Regions from separate parts of the Mesorhizobium sp. WSM4841 genome, predicted to be linked through region 3. Evidence: riboswitches for the same ligand, from Rfam matches in the RefSeq annotation. Region 3 holds a riboswitch; each other region holds the start of a gene.
What was found. Region 3 has a riboswitch for cobalamin ahead of metE (5-methyltetrahydropteroyltriglutamate--homocysteine S-methyltransferase). Riboswitches for the same ligand answer to the same signal wherever they lie in the genome.

Region 1: another riboswitch for cobalamin. It lies ahead of AC0L14_RS03855 (aromatic ring-hydroxylating oxygenase subunit alpha); the one in region 3 lies ahead of metE (5-methyltetrahydropteroyltriglutamate--homocysteine S-methyltransferase).
Region 2: another riboswitch for cobalamin. It lies ahead of AC0L14_RS28445 (DUF1636 family protein); the one in region 3 lies ahead of metE (5-methyltetrahydropteroyltriglutamate--homocysteine S-methyltransferase).
Region 4: another riboswitch for cobalamin. It lies ahead of AC0L14_RS05415 (CbtB domain-containing protein); the one in region 3 lies ahead of metE (5-methyltetrahydropteroyltriglutamate--homocysteine S-methyltransferase).

Annotation. Positions count from the first base shown of each region.
Region 1 covers NZ_JBVVQC010000002.1:395,347-399,808, reverse strand. The annotation lists partial or broken gene AC0L14_RS03860 (FAD-binding oxidoreductase) at 1-475, opposite strand, end outside; gene AC0L14_RS03855 (aromatic ring-hydroxylating oxygenase subunit alpha) at 499-1,746, opposite strand; cobalamin riboswitch at 1,962-2,162, opposite strand; gene AC0L14_RS03850 (DUF680 domain-containing protein) at 2,683-2,886, shown strand; gene AC0L14_RS03845 (DUF680 domain-containing protein) at 3,008-3,232, shown strand; gene AC0L14_RS03840 (DUF680 domain-containing protein) at 3,321-3,557, shown strand; gene AC0L14_RS03835 (ABC transporter ATP-binding protein) at 3,643-4,462, opposite strand, start outside.
Region 2 covers NZ_JBVVQC010000033.1:36,302-40,763, forward strand. The annotation lists gene AC0L14_RS28430 (NuoB/complex I 20 kDa subunit family protein) at 1-508, opposite strand, end outside; gene AC0L14_RS28435 (NADH-quinone oxidoreductase subunit A) at 499-864, opposite strand; gene AC0L14_RS28440 (winged helix-turn-helix domain-containing protein) at 1,200-2,399, shown strand; cobalamin riboswitch at 2,471-2,674, shown strand; gene AC0L14_RS28445 (DUF1636 family protein) at 2,713-3,147, shown strand; gene cobW (cobalamin biosynthesis protein CobW) at 3,144-4,181, shown strand; partial or broken gene AC0L14_RS28455 (cobaltochelatase subunit CobN) at 4,200-4,462, shown strand, end outside.
Region 3 covers NZ_JBVVQC010000031.1:21,199-25,660, forward strand. The annotation lists gene AC0L14_RS27405 (peptidase domain-containing ABC transporter) at 1-279, shown strand, start outside; gene AC0L14_RS27410 (adenosine kinase) at 397-1,362, shown strand; cobalamin riboswitch at 1,767-1,965, shown strand; gene metE (5-methyltetrahydropteroyltriglutamate--homocysteine S-methyltransferase) at 2,082-4,427, shown strand.
Region 4 covers NZ_JBVVQC010000003.1:320,066-324,527, forward strand. The annotation lists gene cobO (cob(I)yrinic acid a,c-diamide adenosyltransferase) at 1-336, opposite strand, end outside; gene cobU (bifunctional adenosylcobinamide kinase/adenosylcobinamide-phosphate guanylyltransferase) at 338-835, opposite strand; gene AC0L14_RS05410 (CbtA family protein) at 858-1,625, opposite strand; gene AC0L14_RS05415 (CbtB domain-containing protein) at 1,641-1,820, opposite strand; cobalamin riboswitch at 1,858-2,074, opposite strand; gene AC0L14_RS05420 (acetyltransferase domain-containing protein) at 2,426-3,418, shown strand; gene AC0L14_RS05425 (methyltransferase family protein) at 3,415-3,921, shown strand; gene AC0L14_RS05430 (MerR family transcriptional regulator) at 4,009-4,395, opposite strand.

The sequences.
Region 1 (4,462 bases), on a different contig from region 3:
CGAAGCCGACATCTGTCCATGGCGCGCAGTCGTTCAGCCAGCGCAGCATCGACATCATCGGCGTCACGCCGGAGCCGGCCGAAATGAACAGATACTTGGCCGCGGGATGGCTGTGCAGCGAAAAGTCGCCCGTCGGCCCATAGGCCTTCACGTGAACACCGGGCTTCAGACTGTCGAACATCCAGCGCGTGCCGAGGCTGCCGGCCTGCGCTTTCACCGTCACCGCGATCGAGAACGGCCGCGACGGCGAGGACGACAGCGTATAGGTCCGCATCAGCGGGCCGTCGGTGGTCGGCAGTTCAAGCGTCACGAACTGCCCCGGTCTGTAGCGGAACCAGGTCTGGTTATCGGAGCGGAAGGTGAAGGTCTTCACGTCAGGCGCCTCGTCGCTGACGCCGATCACTTCCAGCACCTGGAGCCTGTCGTTCCAGGGCGCCATCTCGTCGAGATGGCGGTAGAGGCCAAGGTCCGTCATCGCATTCATCCCCTTGACCTCGCTCAGGCGACGCTGCGCAGCGCCGGCCGGCCGGCCTCGGCAAGGCGCGGCCCGATGAAGGAGGCGTACCATTCGACGAACTGGATGACGCCGCCCTCATGCAGTTCCGAATAGGGGCCGGGCTCATAGGCCGGCGACAGGATGCCGAAGGAGTTTTCCTCAACGATGCGGCGGTCCTGGTCGTTGGTCTCGGTCCAGACATGGGTGAGATCGGCGAGGTCGTAATCGACGCCTTCGACCGCGTCCTTATGGACAAGCCATTTGGTGGTGACGGCCGTTTCCGTGGCACTGATCGGCAGCACGCGGAAGGTGACCGCGTGATCGCCGAGGATATGGTTCCAGGTCGTCGGATAGTGATAGAGCAGCAGCGAGCCGATACGGTCGGTCGAAACGCTGTCGGAAAGGTTCTTCTTCACCGCGCGTCTTCCCGTCATCGTATAGCTGACGGCGTCGCGCAGCAGCGGCGCGCGGGTGGCGCGATACTGCCCGGCCGGATCGATGCGGAACTTGCTCGGCAGGCCCGCCGCCTCGCATTTCGCCCAGTGCGCGAGCATCTCCGGATCGCTGTCGGCGCCCTGCACGCCGGTCACGGTCGGCGCTTCCGGGAATGTCTTGCACAGTTCCGGATGGTTGCCGGCGCAATGATAGCACTCGCGGTTGTTCTCCCAGACGAGCTTCCAGTTGCCCTTCTCGACGATGGTCGATTCGAAGGCGACCTTTGCCTCGCGCAGCCGGTGCGGCAGGAGGTAAGGCTCGATCATGGCGCGCATCGGCGCGAAATCGGCGGGCTCCTTGGCCAGGCAGACGAAGATGTAGCCACCGATGCTTTCGCAAGCCACCGGCTTCAGGCTGAACTGGCTCTTGTCGAAGCTGTCCGCCATCTGCCTTGCGAACAAGAGCCGGCCGTCCAGCTCGTAGGTCCACTGGTGATAGGGGCAGACGAGCTTCGCCGCCGTACCCTTGTCGGCGTTGCAGACGCGGCTGCCGCGATGCCGGCAGGAATTGTGGAAGGCGTTGATCTTGCCTTGCTGGTCGCGGACCAGCACGACCGGATAGTCGCCGATCTGGGCGGTGATGTAGCTGCCCGGCTTCGGCAACTCGCAATCGTGGCCGATGAACACCCAGTCGCGATACCAGATCAGCTCCATGTCGAGCTTGAAGAAATCGGGATCGGTGTAGAAGGGCTGCTCGAGCGAGTAGCCTTCCCTGCGGCCGTGCAAGAGCCTCAGCATGTCGTTGCGCGCATCCATGTCCTGTCCTCATAGCCGTCGCATCGGCCCGAAATCGGAATCGATTTCGGAAAGCACGATGCGCAATTCAAAGTCTTGGAGCGTACTTTGTGCGTCCAAATGGACGCACGTCGCTCCAAAGACTGAACTGGTGGTGATGGAGGGAGGATCGGCCGCAAGCCGGCGACAGGGCCGGACATGCACTATCCACCTCTTGACCGCCCACCGCGATCAGTCGAGTCTAGAAATCTCGGGCTGGTTTCCGGGCTCTGGAGTGTCCTTGCGGACCATCGCGACACCTTCCCAGGCTTGGGCCCAGTGGTCTCCCGTTGCGACTTGAACTCCACCACCGTTGCGGGGGCAGCGCCGGGTTCTGACCGGCTTCCCAATTCTCCGCTTCGTCGTCACCAAGCGGCACCTGAGATGGCGTGATCTAATCATGACGGCCGGCTGACTGTCCGCATGAAAGCGACATCGTATCCATGCGGCGCGACACCGCCGGCGAAACCTGTGGGCCGGGATTTGAGGAAGGTGAACTTTGCGCCTGCTGCGAGCGCTGCCGGTTCTGAAAGCGTGCCGGATTGACCATTGCAGGGCGCCGAAATGGTTAACGATTCGACAACAACTCAGCGCCGGCTTTTTAAGCCGCTTCTAAAATCGAACCGAACGGTTCGTTTCTGTTGACAATGCGTGCATGACACTGTGAACGCAGGTCCGGCAATCCGTCAATGGTCGATTAGCCTCTTTGTCCTAAACCTTTGAAAACAAGCCAGAAAGCAATGACGATAGAAGCCTCTGGTACAATTTCAAGGTGTAGATTCTTGGTCCACACGGAACAACTTCGTGATTGGAATCCGCCGGATGGCCTTCCCACATCGGGGCTGTCCGAACGACGCGAATTCCTCCCAAGACACGCCGCTAGACGGACGGAAAACTAAAGATACTGGAGTTCCAAAAATGAAAAAGATTGCTCTTACTGCCGTCGCCGTTCTGGCCATCACCGGCAGCGCCTTTGCTGGCAGCGACCATTATGGGTCCAACGGCGCCAATCAGCCGACCGCCTCGGTCGACAGTTCGTATACGGCTTCCATTCAGAAGTCGGCTCACGCTGAAAAGCCCGTCGACCAGGGCGCCGACCGCAACCTTTTCGGCAACAATTAACAGCTGATCCCAGACCATGATCCCGAAGTGGAAACCGGTTTTTGGAAAAGATCATGGTCAAACAACAAGACAAAGCGGCCAGTCCGCCGCTCGGGATCTGAAAAATTCAGGAGTACTAGAAATGAAGAAGATCATTCTTGCCACCGTCGCCATCCTGGCTGTCTCCGGCAGCGCTTTTGCCGGCAGCGACAACTTTGGATCGAACGGCGCCAACCAGCCGGCCGCTGCGGTCGACAACGGCTCGTACACAGCTTCGATTCAGAATTCGGCTTCGGCGCAGAATCCGGTTCCGGCTGACGAGAAGCCCGTCAATGGCAGCGACCGTAACCTCTTCGGCAACAACTAATGTCGATCCCAACAGCAGCGGCGGCATTGTCTTTCACAAAGACCGCGGCCGCCGCGCTGATGGGATACGAAAATCCAGGATTACTGAAATGAAGAAGATCGTTCTCACCGCTGCGGCACTTTTGATTGCTGCCGGCAGCGCCTATGCCCGCAACGACAACGTTGGCGGAACCGACATCAACAAGCAGGCGACCGTCAACGTCGACAACACGCAGACGTTTTCGGTAAGCAATACCGGCTCGCCGGTTTACAAGCTGCTCAATTCCTCGGGCGACGTACAGAAGTCCGCCCCGCAGGGCAGCGACCGGAACCTGTTCGGCCGCTAACAGCGACCTGAATGCAATGCACAAGAGCGGCGGGCCTTGCCCGCCGCTCTTGTTTTTGCCTTCGCCAAACTGCCTGATCCAGTAGTTAGGCTGCCTTTGCTTCCGCCATGTGGAGTGTGAAGGAATGTCCGTCGACGTCGAAAATATGCAGGTCGCCGGGATCGGCATTCAACCGCAACGCAGCGCCGCGCTTGACTTCGACATTGCCTGGCAGCTTGGTCACCAGCGGCAGGTCGGCGCGGCCGATGTCGACATAGACGAGCTGGACCTCGCCGAGCTGCTCGACATAATCCACCGTTCCCTCGAAAAGATAATCGGCGCCGGTGGCGATCATCAGATCCTCCGGCCGCACGCCGAAGCTGACCGAAGCACCCTTCACTGACGCCGGCGTGGCGATCGGCACCGTCGCCTTGCGCCCGCCGACATGACTGACGATGGTCGGGTCGCCTGATTTGTCGATCGTCGCCGGCAGGATGTTCATGGCCGGCGAGCCGATGAACTGGGCGACGAACAAATTGCCGGGTCTCTTGTAGAGCTCCATCGGCGTGCCGACCTGCTCGATATGGCCCTCCTTGAGCACGACGATGCGGTCGGCCAGCGTCATCGCCTCGACCTGGTCGTGGGTGACGTAGATCATCGTTGTAGCAGGCATCGACTCCTTGAGCTTGGCGATCTCGATGCGGGTGGCAACCCGCAGTGCCGCGTCGAGGTTCGACAGCGGCTCGTCGAACAGGAAGACCTTCGGGTTACGCACGATGGCGCGGCCGATGGCGACGCGCTGGCGCTGGCCGCCCGACATCGCCTTGGGCAAGCGGTCGAGATATTTGGTCAGCTGCAGGATTTCCGCCGCCTGGCGCACCCGCTTGTCGATCTCGGCCTTGCTCTCCTTGCCGATCTTCATCGAG
Region 2 (4,462 bases), on a different contig from region 3:
TCGGCGGACAGCCGGGCACGTAGATGTCGACCGGCACGACGCGGTCACAGCCGCGCACCACCGAATAGGAATAGTGGTAATAGCCGCCGCCATTGGCGCAGGAGCCCATCGAGATGACGTAGCGCGGCTCCGGCATCTGGTCATAAACCTTGCGCAGCGCCGGCGCCATCTTGTTGGTCAGCGTGCCGGCGACGATCATGATGTCCGACTGGCGCGGCGACGCGCGCGGCGCGACACCGAACCTCTCCGAGTCATAGCGCGGCATCGAGGTATGGATCATCTCGACCGCGCAGCAGGCAAGACCGAAGGTCATAAACATCAGCGAGCCGCTGCGAGCCCAGGTGATCAGCGCCTCGGTCGAGGTGACGAGAAAGCCCTTGTCGGCAAGCTCGTCGTTGATCTCGAGGAAGAAGGGATCATTCGCCCCCACCGGCTTTCCGGTGCTGGGGTCGAGAATGCCTTTTGGCTTCGGCGCGACGAGCGTGCCGGAATTGTCGCTCAATCCCATTCCAGCGCTCCTTTCTTCCATTCATAGGCAAAGCCGATCGTCAGCACCGCCAAAAACACCATCATCGACCAGAAACCGAGCATGCCGATCTGGCTGAAAGACACTGCCCACGGAAACAGGAAGGCCACCTCCAGATCGAAGATGATGAACAGGATCGACACCAGGTAGAAACGGATGTCGAACTTCATGCGGGCGTCATCGAACGAGTTGAAGCCGCATTCATAGGCGGAAAGCTTTTCCGGATCTGGGTTGCGGTAGGCCACCAGGAAGGGTGCGGCAAGCAGCGCCAGGCCGACGACCAGCGCCACGCCGATGAACAGGACGATGGGCAGGTACGAACTCAACAATGCGTTCATGCTGCAGCTTTCCGTTGGCGGCCAATCCACTCTGATTACAGCACCGGACCCACTTGCGGAAGCGTGACAGTTTAACCACTGAACCGTTTTAGGGGGCTCTATGCTGCAACGCGGCGAGGGTTAGCGCAGGGCTTTCGGCGAAGCAAGTCAAACCTTGTTCAAAACACGGTGCTCGACGGCATATCCGGATAAACTGGTCCGATCCGCTCCTGTTTGATTTCCTTCACTTTTTACTCCAGTTTTCTCTCCTGACATAGATGCCGCCAAAACCCTGCTAGCATGACGCGGAATCATCGCTCCCATCTTTGGTAGAACGCCAACAGAGTGCCGTCTGCATGAAGGAAAAAATCTCGCTCGCCATGGCCCGGCGCGTCGCGCTTGCCGCACAGGGGTTTGCCGATCCTCGCCCTAACAGCACGCCCAATCGCCGCCATCTGGCCCGTGTGCTTGGCCGGACCGGCCTGCTGCAGATCGATTCCGTCAGCGCGGTGGTGCGTGCCCACTATATGCCGCTTTATTCGCGGCTTGGCCCCTACCCGCTTGCCCTGCTCGACAACGCCGCCGTGACGCGCAAGCGCACGGTCTTCGAATATTGGGCGCATGAGGCCTCCTTTCTGCCGGTCGAAACCTATCCGCTGATGCGCTGGCGCATGGAGCGGGCCGAACGTGGCGAGGAAATGTATAACGGACTGGCCAAGTGGGGCCGCGAACGCGCCGCCTACATTGAAGACATTTATCGCGAGGTCGTCGAACGAGGACCGGTCGCCGCATCCGCCCTCGAAGGCCAGAAGGGAAACGGCGGCTGGTGGGGCTGGAGCGACGCCAAGCACGCTTTCGAATGGCTGTTCTGGGCCGGCCGTATCACCACGGCGTCGCGTCGTGGCTTCGAGCGGCTTTACGATCTGCCGGAGCGCGTGCTACCGCCGGCAGTACTTGCTTTGCCGGTGCCCTCCCCGGAGGATGCGCACCGCGAATTGCTGCGCATCTCCGCCCGCGCCCACGGCGTCGCGACAGCGGGCGACCTGCGCGACTATTTCCGCCTCTCTCCCGCCGACATCAAGGGTCGCATCGAAGAACTGGTCGACGCCGGTGATCTTTTGCCGGTTCGCGTCGAAGGCTGGGACAAGCCTGCCTATCTTCAAAAGGACGCCCGTTTTCCGCGCAAGATCGAGGCGCGCGCGTTGCTCGCCCCGTTCGATCCCGTCGTCTTCGAGCGAGCGCGCACGGAAAGACTGTTCGACTTCCGCTATCGCATCGAGATCTACACCCCTGCCGAAAAGCGCCAATACGGCTATTATGTGCTGCCGTTCCTGCTCGGCGAAAGGATTGTGGCGCGCATCGACCTCAAGGCCGACCGCCCCGCCAGCGTGCTGCGCGTCCATGCCGCCTATGCCGAGGCCGGCGCCCCGCCGCAAACCGCTGCCAAGCTGTTCGAGGAACTGAAGCTGATGCAAGGCTGGCTCGGCCTGGAGCGCATCGAAGTGACGCCTGCGGGGGATTTGGGCCACGCGCTGGCGGATGTCGCGGTTTCGTAATTGCCGATGTCGGCGCTGAAGCGTTTCCTCGCCGTGTCGGAACCATGCGTTGACACGACTGCCTCCACAAGCCTAAATCCGGTTCAGACGGTCTCCTCTCGGCAAAGGGAGGAGCCAAGAGGGAATGCGGTGCGAAATCTCGATTTCAAATCCGCGGCTGTCCCCGCAACTGTAAGCGACGAGCCAAGGCCGATAACCACTGGGAAAATCCCGGGAAGGCGGCACCAAGGCGATGACCCGCGAGCCAGGAGACCTGCCGTCTAGGACAATAGAATCCGATCGCCTGGCGGGTTTTCCGGGCAAGGAGCCTGATTTGGAACGCGACAGCAGTTTTCCGGCTGAGACAGCGGGCGTATTGTCCGGCGGGGACGACTCCCTGGCCGGCATCACCGTCATCGTCTGCGCCTCCTGTCGCGACGAGACCGGCTCCGACGCCGATCCCCGCGCCGGCGAGCTGCTTGCCGAAGACACGCGCCGCGCTGTATCAGGCGAAAATATCCATATCCGCACCGTCGAATGCCTCGGCAATTGCAAGCGCCGGCTGAGCGCCGCGATCCTGCGCGACGGCTGCTGGAGCTATGTCTTTGGCGACCTGACCGCGACCAGCGGCGCCGATCTCGTCGCTGGCGCAAAACTCTTCGCCACCTCGACTGACGGCCTCATTCCATGGCGCGGCCGCCCCGATTGCCTGAAGCGCGGCCTCGTCGCCCGCATACCTCCCCTCGACCTTTTGAAGGATCAGATATGACCGCCTCGCTCTCCCGCGTGCCCTGCACCGTCGTCACCGGCTTTCTCGGCGCCGGCAAGACGACGCTGATCCGCCATCTGCTCGAAAACGCCGGGGGCAAGCGGCTGGCCATCATCGTCAACGAGTTCGGCGACATCGGCATCGACGGCGAGATCCTCAAGGGATGCGGCATCGACACCTGTCCTGAGGAAAACATCGTCGAGCTGGCCAATGGCTGCATCTGCTGCACCGTCGCCGATGATTTCGTCCCAGCGCTCGACCGGATCCTGTCGCTATCGCCGAAGGTCGACTATATCCTGATCGAAACCTCCGGGCTGGCTCTGCCCAAGCCGCTGGTCCAGGCCTTCCAGTGGCCGACGGTCAAGAGCCGGGTGACGGTCGACAGCGTCATTGCCGTGGTCGACGGACCGGCGCTGGCTGATGGCCGCGTCGCCAACGACATGGACGCCCTGCAGGCACAGCGCGCGCGGGACGAGACGCTCGACCATGACGATCCGGTCGAGGAGGTGTTCGAGGACCAGCTCGCTTGTGCCGACCTGATTATATTGTCGAAGACCGACCTGATGGACGCCGCCGGCTCGGCCCGTGCCAATGCCATCATCGGCGAGCACACCGCGCGCGCCGTCAAGATCGTGCCGACCTCGCAGGGTAAGGTCGATCCGTCTGTGCTGCTCGGCCTCGGCCTTGCCGTCGAGGACGATATCGAGAACCGCAAGACTCACCACGACGACGAACTCGACCACGAGCATGACGATTTTGACTCGTTCGTCATCGACATTCCGTCGATCGCCCATCCCGATGAGCTGGCGTTGCGCGTCGCCACGGCGGCCGAGGAAGAAAACGTGCTGCGCGTCAAGGGTTTCGTCGAAGTCGGCGGCAAGCCGATGCGGCTGTTGCTGCAGGCGGTCGGTCCGCGCGTCAATCACTACTACGACCGCGCCTGGACCGCTGAAGACGATCGCCGCTCGCGCCTCGTCATCATCGGCCTGAAGGGGCTGAACCGGCCGGCAATCGAGCGTATCCTCGCCGGCTGACCTCAGGCACGAGCCGCGATGCACATCCTCACCACAACATCCGCCTCGCTCGACGATCTCGCCGAGCCTGTTGATCTCAGGCAGACGCCTGCCGATGTCGTGGCGCTGTCTTTCACCGACAGCGATCTGGCCGGGCTGGCAGCGGCGTGGAAGGCGGACGCGCATCGCCTGCCGTCGATGCGGCTGGCGGCTCTACGCGACCTGCGCCATCCGATGTCCGTCGATCTCTGGATCGACAGCGTCGCCCGGCACGCCAGGGTTATTTTGGTTCGCATCCTCGG
Region 3 (4,462 bases):
CGGGCTCTGTACCGGGATCCGGAGATCCTGATCCTCGACGAAGCAACCTCCTCTCTCGACTCGGTCGCCGAGGCGTTTGTCCTGCGAGTGGTTGAGGATCTGCGTCGGGGCGGCAAGACCATCGTCATCATCTCTCATCGACTCAGCACCATCCGTTGTGCCGACAAAATAATGGTCTTGGACAAGGGGCGGGTTGTTGCGGAGGGGAGGCATGCTGATCTGCTGACAGCTGAAGGCGCTTACGCTCGCTTGTGGCGGGCGCAAACCGGATCCAGCTAAACAGCTTCAGGTGAGGGGCACGGCAGAATTTTGGGGCAGTGAGGCATGGAACAGCAGCGGCGAATGTATATCGCCGTCGCTTAGTTTCAACCTTGTGGGTGTGCCGCGGTCGGCCATATCCTTCAATGCGAAAATGCGAGTTCATGTTTTGGGCGCCACGGAGCGTCCGAAAATTGTAGCTTACTTGGGGGCGCGATGAACCTGATCGATACGAGGCGCGCCGAGCTGCTCTACAGCCGCATGGGCCCGGCCATCGAAGCCTCCGGCGGCAGCGCCGGCAACACGGCGGCGGGTGTCGCCAGCTTCGGCGGACGCGCCGCCTTCTTCGGCAAAGTCTCGAACGATGCGCTCGGCGAAATCTACGCCCATGATATCCATGCGCAGGGCGTCGCCTTCAACACCAGGCCGCTCAATGGCGAGCCACCGACGGCGCGCTCGATGATCTTCGTTACCCCAGACGGCGAGCGCTCGATGAACACCTATCTTGGCGCCTGCGTCGAGCTCGGGCCTGAGGACGTCGAGCCCGACAAGGCCTCGGGCGCCAAGGTCACCTATTTCGAAGGCTATCTGTGGGACCCGCCGCGCGCCAAGGAGGCGATCCGGCAGACGGCCAGCCTGGCGCACGCCGCGGGCCGCGAAGTATCGATGACGCTTTCGGATTCGTTCTGCGTCGACCGCTATCGCGACGAGTTCCTCGACCTCATGCGTTCGGGCACGGTGGACATCGTCTTCGCCAACAGCCACGAGATCAAGTCGCTCTACCAGACATCGTCCTTCGACGGGGCACTGGCTCAGATCCGCAAGGATTGCCGGATCGCCGCCGTGACCCGTTCGGAAAAGGGCTCGGTGATCGTGCGCGGCGACGAGACCGTCACCGTCGAGGCGACCAAAATCCGGGAGCTGGTCGACACCACCGGCGCCGGCGATCTCTATGCCGCCGGCTTCCTGCATGGTTACACGCAAGGCCGCGACCTCAAGACCTGCGGCGACCTCGGCTCACTGGCGGCCGGATTGGTGATCCAGCAGATCGGCCCGAGGCCTCGTCAGAATTTGCGCCGCGAGGCCGAGCAGGCCGGGTTGTAGGGACGCATCTCGGCGAGGTGCTGCTCACCCTCCCCTTTTTGCGGGCTGTCCAGACAAGCGCTGGGAAAACACCGCGTACCCGTCCGTGAAGGATGGCGGTTCTTCTACAAATTTCTGATTATGAAGGCTCAGGAACGTTGTCGCCCTTCGGCCCAGTACTGCCGGCCGATCATGATGGTCAACACGCCCTCTTACGAAAATCGTTCTGAGCCGGGATCGTACAATTGACAGATTGCCCGACCGGCCAGCCACAGCCACCGGTCAGCCACAGCCTGCGAACCGGAGAGGGGCGCAGATGGTTCAGCTCTACCGCGATCTGCGAATTGAGACACGCCGCGGGTGAATGATTCACATAAACACATAAACATTTCTTTATACAGCATTGACAAGAAAGCGGGCAGCTGCGATTGTCCGCATGTCGTGGTTCTCCGCAAGGCGTTGCCCTAGCGGAGCTAAGAGGGAAGCCGGTGCAATGCCGGCGCTGCCCCCGCAACTGTAAGCGGCGAGCCAACCCACCAATGTCACTGGGGCGAACTGCCCCGGGAAGACGGGCAGAGGCTGTGACCCGCGAGCCAGGAGACCTGCCACGGTGAACAACGTCCACGGGCGGGGTGTCTGGTGGCCGCGGCAGCTCGGCGTTGATGCCGGCCTGTTAGCGCCTTCCTTGTCCCCGCCGCTAACCATCGGGGTATGGAATGAATGTCTCCCAGCAAGTTCCCATAGCAACGCTTGGTGTGCCGCGTATCGGTCGCCGGCGAGAACTGAAATTCGCGCTCGAAAGCTACTGGTCCGGAAAATCTTCTGCTGCCAACCTTCTGGCGACGGCGAAGGCGCTCCGTGCCGCCAGTTGGAGCGAGCAGCACGACCGGGGCGTGTCGAAAATCCCGTCGAACGATTTCTCACTGTATGACCATGTGCTCGACACCGCAGCAATGGTCGGCGCCGTGCCAACTCGTTACGGCTGGACGAGCGGCGAGGTCCCCCTCGACATCTACTTCGCGATGGCGCGCGGGACGCAAGGCGATACCGCGGGTTGCGGACATGCCAGTCACGGGCATGCCGTTCAGGGACAGCGCGTAACCGCGATGGAAATGACCAAATGGTTCGACACGAACTACCACTACATCGTGCCGGAGTTGGGCGACGATCAGACATTCGCCCTCTCGTCGACGAAACCAGTCGATCACTTTCTGGAGGCAAAAGAGCTCGGCATCCATACACGCCCGGTCCTCCTTGGACCGGTCACCTTCCTCAAGCTGGCGAAGTCTCCCGACCAAGGTTTCAATACCATGGCGCTGCTACCGCGCCTGCTGCCCGTCTACGAGCAACTCCTGCGAAATTTGGAGCTCTCTGGGGCCGACTGGGTTCAGATTGATGAGCCGGCGCTTGTGCTCGACCTTAACCCGAACGAACGAGCTGCCTTCGAATTCACCTACGGCCAGCTGTCGAAAGCCGCGCCCAAGTTGAAAATCATGCTGGCTACCTATTTCGGTCCGCTGGGAGACAATCTCGAGACCGCGCTTTCGCTGCGCCTGGCGGGCCTACATCTCGACCTTGTGCGCGCTCCCGAGCAGTTGGAGACGGTTGGTCGGCTCGCACCGAAGGATCTGGTGCTCTCACTTGGCTTGATCGACGGCCGCAACGTCTGGCGCGCGAACCTGACTGCCATTCTCGACCGTATCAAGCCGGTCATTGCCGGCTGGCCGCTGGACCGCGTCGAAATTGCGCCTTCCTGCTCGATGCTTCATGTGCCGATGGACCTGCGGATGGAGACCGCGCTCGATGTGGACGTCAGATCATGGCTGGCATTCGCCGCCCAGAAGACTGAAGAGCTGCTCGTGCTGGCCCAAGCCTTGTCCGAAGGCAGGGATACTGTAGCGGGCGCGCTCAAGGCTTCTGAAGAGGCCGCCGCCGCGCGCGCCATGTCTGCAAAGGTCCATGATCCGCTCGTCCATGGGCGAGTTGTCGGCATTGACGGCGACATGAAGCAACGAAAGAGCGCATTTGCCAAGCGCTCCAGAGTCCAGGCTGACACGCTCGGCCTGCCGCCATTCCCCACGACGACCATCGGGTCCTTCCCGCAGACGGCCGAGGTGCGCAGGGCGCGCTCCGCTCATGCGAAGGGCCGGCTGAGCTATATCGACTACCAGGCCTTCCTGAAGAAGGAGACCGAAGCGGTGGTCCGTTGGCAGGAGGAGATCGGGCTGGACGTGCTGGTACACGGCGAGTTCGAACGAAACGACATGGTGCAGCATTTCGGCGAGCAGCTGTCCGGCCTCGCCTTCACCCAGCATGGCTGGGTGCAAAGTTACGGCTCCCGGCTGGTGCGCCCTCCCATCATCTTCGGCGACGTATCGCGGCCCAATCCGATGACGGTTCTCTGGTGGCAATTTGCCCAGTCTCTGACGAATAAGCCGGTGAAGGGCATGCTCACAGGGCCAGTGACGATTCTGAACTGGTCTTTTGTTCGCGACGACGTACCCCGCGCCGAGACCTGCCGCCAGATCGCGCTCGCGATCCGCGATGAAGTGACGGACCTCGAAAGAGCTGGCGCAAAGGTGATCCAGATCGATGAGGCCGCATTTCGCGAAGGCTTGCCGCTGCGGAAGGCCGACTGGAAACATTATCTCGGCTGGGCTGTCGAATGCTTCCGGCTCGCTTCGACGGGTGTGGAGGACGCGACCCAAATTCACACCCACATGTGCTATTCGGAGTTCAATGAGATCATCGACTCGATCGCTGAACTGGACGCGGACGTCATTTCGATCGAGACGTCGCGCTCTAAAATGGAACTGCTAGACGCCTTCACGAAGTCCAAATATCCGAACGAAATCGGTCCTGGCGTCTACGACATTCACTCACCACGTGTCCCGGAGATCGGCGAGATTTTGCATCTCGCCCAACTTGCCCGCGAGCGACTGTCGGACAGCCAATTGTGGGTGAATCCGGACTGTGGCCTCAAAACAAGGAAATGGGAGGAGGTCCGCCCTGCCCTCGTGAACATGGTCGCTGCAGCATTCGCCCTGCGGGAGAAAGCGCAGGCGCAGGCCGCTGGGCCACTGTGACCGGCAAACATGTGACCAGCGGGCTCCGCGGATGA
Region 4 (4,462 bases), on a different contig from region 3:
GGCGGCGATATCGCGCTTCAGATCCTGCGTCTCCCAGGTGAAACCCTCGCCCATCGTGTGCCAGACGACCCGGTCGCCGAAGGCGGCAAAGGCGTCCTTCTCGCCGGTGTGCCATTTGCCCTTGATGAACTGGACGACGCCGACGCGCCTGCCGTAGCCGAGCATCCTCAGCGCCAGCCCGAAGGCGGCAGTGGTCTTGCCCTTGCCGGGCCCGGTGTTGACGATCAGCAGCCCCTTCTCGACCGTCTTTGCCGCGACCTCTGCGTCCTGCACCGCCTTGCGCTTGGCCATCTTGGCGCGGTGGCGTTCCTCGTCCCTGTCGTCGATATCGGTCATCTCATTTCACCTTGAGCGGCAGTCCCGCCACCATCAGCAGCACTGTGCCGGCGACGGCCGCGACCTGCTGGTTGAGCCGGCCGGCGGCATCGCGAAACCGGCGAGCCAGCGCATTGTCGGGCACGATGCCCTGGCCAACCTCGTTGGAAACCACGAACCATGGCCCGCGCGGCCGCGACAGCACATCGGCCAGCCCTCGGCATTCGGCCTCAATGTCGCGTTCGGCCAGCATATGGTTGGTCAGCCACAGCGTGAGGCAATCGACGAGGACAGGCCGGCCGTCAGGCAACGCCTCAATCGCGCCGACGAGATCGAGTGGCGCGTCGATGGTCGTCCAACCCTCGCCGCGCCGCGACCGATGCAGCGCGATACGCTCGCGCATCTCGTCGTCATAGGCTTGCGCCGTAGCGATATAGGCCCACGGCGCCGGACAGGCCGTCACCAGTCTTTCGGCATGCGCGCTCTTGCCGGAGCGCGCACCGCCGATGACCAGGGTCAGCTTGCCGCCGGGAGCAGCGCGATCAGGCAAAGCTGTCGCGCAGGCCGGTCGTGCTGCCGGTCAAGCGGCCGCGCACCACGCCGACGACGGCGCCGAGCACCAGCCAGAACACCAGATTGGTCAGTGTCACCGCCACCACGAACTGGTGGTGCAGGGCTTCCGGGATCGGCGATTCAAAACTGTCGGGCTGCGGCGCGCCGACGATATGCGGCGCCACGATCCACGCCACGGCAAGCAGCGCCAGCGGCAGGGATTTGCGAAAGGCGAGCAGCCCAAGACCGGCCGCTGTCGCTACCACAGTTGCCGTCCACCAGATCTGGCGCTGGGCGAGATCGGCAGCCGGCATAGCCGGCAGTTCGGGAGGCAGGCCAAGGTTCGGAGCCAGCGTGAACACAGCAAAGCCGGCAAGGCCCCAGAACAGGCCCTGACGCCAATTGCCGATGCCGCCGGCGAACTCCGAAGCGGCGACCAGGATCAGCGCAAAGCCGATGCCGGTGACGACGTTGGCAACGACGTTGAAGGCGAAGCGCTCGAAACCGTCGGCCGGCGCCCAGCCTTCGTCTTCCGCAGCCGGAGCGGCCGGTTCGGCGCTACTCATGGCATTGGCGTCCGTGGCGTTCGCGGCCGGCGCCGCGGCGTGGTCATGCGTGTGGCCACCGCCGGCCTGCTCGTAGACTTCCGCCTTGAGAATGAGCGGCACGGTGGCGTAGGCCTGCATGCAGGCGAGAACGACGCCAGCCACAAGCCCTGCGATCGCCGCGATGAACACGACGTTGCGAAACAGTGTCATGATGTCGGCCCCTCGTCAGTGGCAGGGAAACGCCATCGAATGGCGATAGTCGTGGGCGGCATTGTGGACCGCATCGATATGCGAGAAGCCGACAAAGCCCATGACGAAAATGCCGAGAAATGCAGCAAGCGCCAGCTGCACGAAGCGCGACTGCGAGGAGACGGAAGCGACGAGCGAGACGGAAGCGGTATTCATGTCTTGTCCTTTCGCCCTCCACCCGAGGGCATAGAAATCAGTTCTCCTGTCGCCGGCAGGTCTCCTGGCTCGCGGATCAGCGCCCTTCCCCACCTTCCCGAAGAAGCTCTTCCCGAAAGAAACTCTTCAGTGGCATATGGAGAGGACTACCGCACACAGTTGCGGGGGCAGCCACGGCATTGGGCGAATTTTGCCCTTACCGCATTCCCTTTAGAGCGCCGTGCGTCCGAATGGACGCACAAAGGACGCTCTAACACTTAGACTCTGCGCATGACCTTTCCGGAACCGATTCCGGTTCCGGGTTCATGCGCGGTTCCAAACGGAACCGACGACAGCCGCGACTATAGGCAGAATCGCCGTGCCCGGCAAACCAAATTCCGCCAGCTACCAGCGCGAATGCGCCGTCTCTGGAACCAGCCGGCCGGCGCCACGAGGCCGGAGTGCTGATGCCCGAGGAATATGGCCCGCATCGCTTCTAATGGGTGCGTCAGCGGCATACGGCGCTTTCACCGACGCCCTGAGCATCAACGGGATTTGGCCCTGTCTTCTTTTGTCTGGGGCAACCATGATAGTCGTCTTGCAGTGCTGAATCAGATTGCGAGACCATGAGCATTTCTACGCCGACCGTTCAGGACCGATCCAAGCGCATCATCGCCATCGACGTCGCCCGCGGCGTCGCTTTGCTTGCCATGGCGAGTTACCATTTCACCTGGGATCTCGAATTCTTTGGCTACACCGATCCCGGCCTGACCGCCTTCGGCTGGTGGAAATTCTACGCGCGCTGCATCGCTTCGACCTTTCTGTTCCTGGTCGGCGTCAGCCTGTTCCTCGCCCATGGCAAACTGATCCGCTGGGACGGCTTCTGGAAACGCTTCGCCATGGTCGCCGGGGCGGCGCTCGCCATATCGGCTGCCACGAGGCTTGCCACGCCGGACAGTTTCATCTTTTTCGGTATCCTGCATGAGATCGCGCTCGCCAGCCTGCTCGGCCTGGCGTTCCTGCGGCTGCCGGCGCTGCTGACGCTGGTTATGGCAGCTTTCGTCATAACCGCGCCGCTCTACCTCAGGTCCGAGACCTTCGACCATCCGGCCCTGTGGTGGGTCGGCCTGTCGGCAACCAACCCGCGCTCCAACGATTATGTCCCGCTGTTGCCATGGTTCGGCGCTGTGCTTGCGGGCATCGCGACGGCAAAACTCGCCTCCGCCTCCGGCCTGCTGACGCGGTTGGCAGGCCTGACGCCCGGCAGCTGGACAAATCCGCTGGTCTTTATCGGCCGGCACAGCCTCGCCTTCTATCTGATCCACCAGCCGGTGCTGATCGGCTCGATCTGGCTTTTTTCGCAAGTCATGCCGGCACCGGTCGAGACCAGGCAGGTCACCTTCCTGAAAGAATGCCAGACTTCGTGCGAGCAATCGCGCGACACGGAGTTCTGCTCCAGCTATTGTGTGTGCATGCTCGATACACTCGAGGGCGAGGCCACGCTTGATCAGCTCTACCGCAACGACCAGGCTGCGGAATGGAAGGCACATCTCGACGAGCTCGCCGGCGCCTGCACTGCCAAAGCCGACAGCACTTTGATGGAGGGAGGAGCACAATGACCGACCATCAACAGAAACCTGGGCAACAGAAACCGGGGCAGCCGAAACCGGGGTTTATACCGTGGCCGCCGCTGATCTATGTCGCGGCCATCGCCGTCAGCATCGCGCTTGGCTTGCTCTATCCGCTGCCATGGATCGGCGGCCTTCTGGGCGACATCCTGTTCGCGGCCGGCTGGGTGGCATTGTTCGGCGTCGTCGCACTCTGGTTCACGGCAATCCGCACCATGATCCGGGCAAAGACGACGCTCCACCCAAACGCCGTGCCGGATCACCTGGTCACATCTGGCCCCTTCGCCGTCAGCCGCAACCCGATATATCTGGCCAACACGCTGCTGATGATCGGCGTCGCCCTTATCTCGGGGATCGTATGGTTCCTGCCGCTGGCGATCATCGCCGCCTTCGCAACGCAGAAGATGGCGATCGAGGGCGAGGAAAGAGTTCTGACGGCGAAATTCGGCAAGAAATACCGGGATTACGCTAAAAAGGTGCGGCGCTGGATTTGAAGCGTGCGGCAAGGTCTTTTTAAGAATTCGCTCTGGCAGAAAACCACACTAGCTGGCCGCCAGAGTAGAATTGTCAAAAAAGGCCGCTCACGTGTTGACGCCGAGCTCCACCAATCGCTCGACGCAGGATTCCTCGGCCTGATCGAGTTCCGCCAGCGTCTCTTCGAGGTCGCGGCGCTTCTGGCGCAGATCCTCGCGCTTTTCCTCGATGCGTTTGATCATCAGGTTGAGCTGACCGACCTCCCCGGGCGGCTCCTTGTACATCTGGATGATTTCGCGGATTTCGTTGATCGAAAAGCCGAGCCTCTTGCCGCGCATGATCTGGCGGATGAGATGCCGGTCCGACGGGCGAAACAGCCGCGTGCGGCCGCGCCGCACCGGCTGCACCAGCCCTTCGTCCTCGTAGAAGCGCAGCGTCCGCGTCGAAACATCGAATTCGCGGGTCAGTTCGGTTATCGAATAATATTCCCGCATCGTCACTCCAAAAGCCCGGATAGCGGCGCGATCGCCCATTATGCGGCGATGCCCTTCATTCACAAAA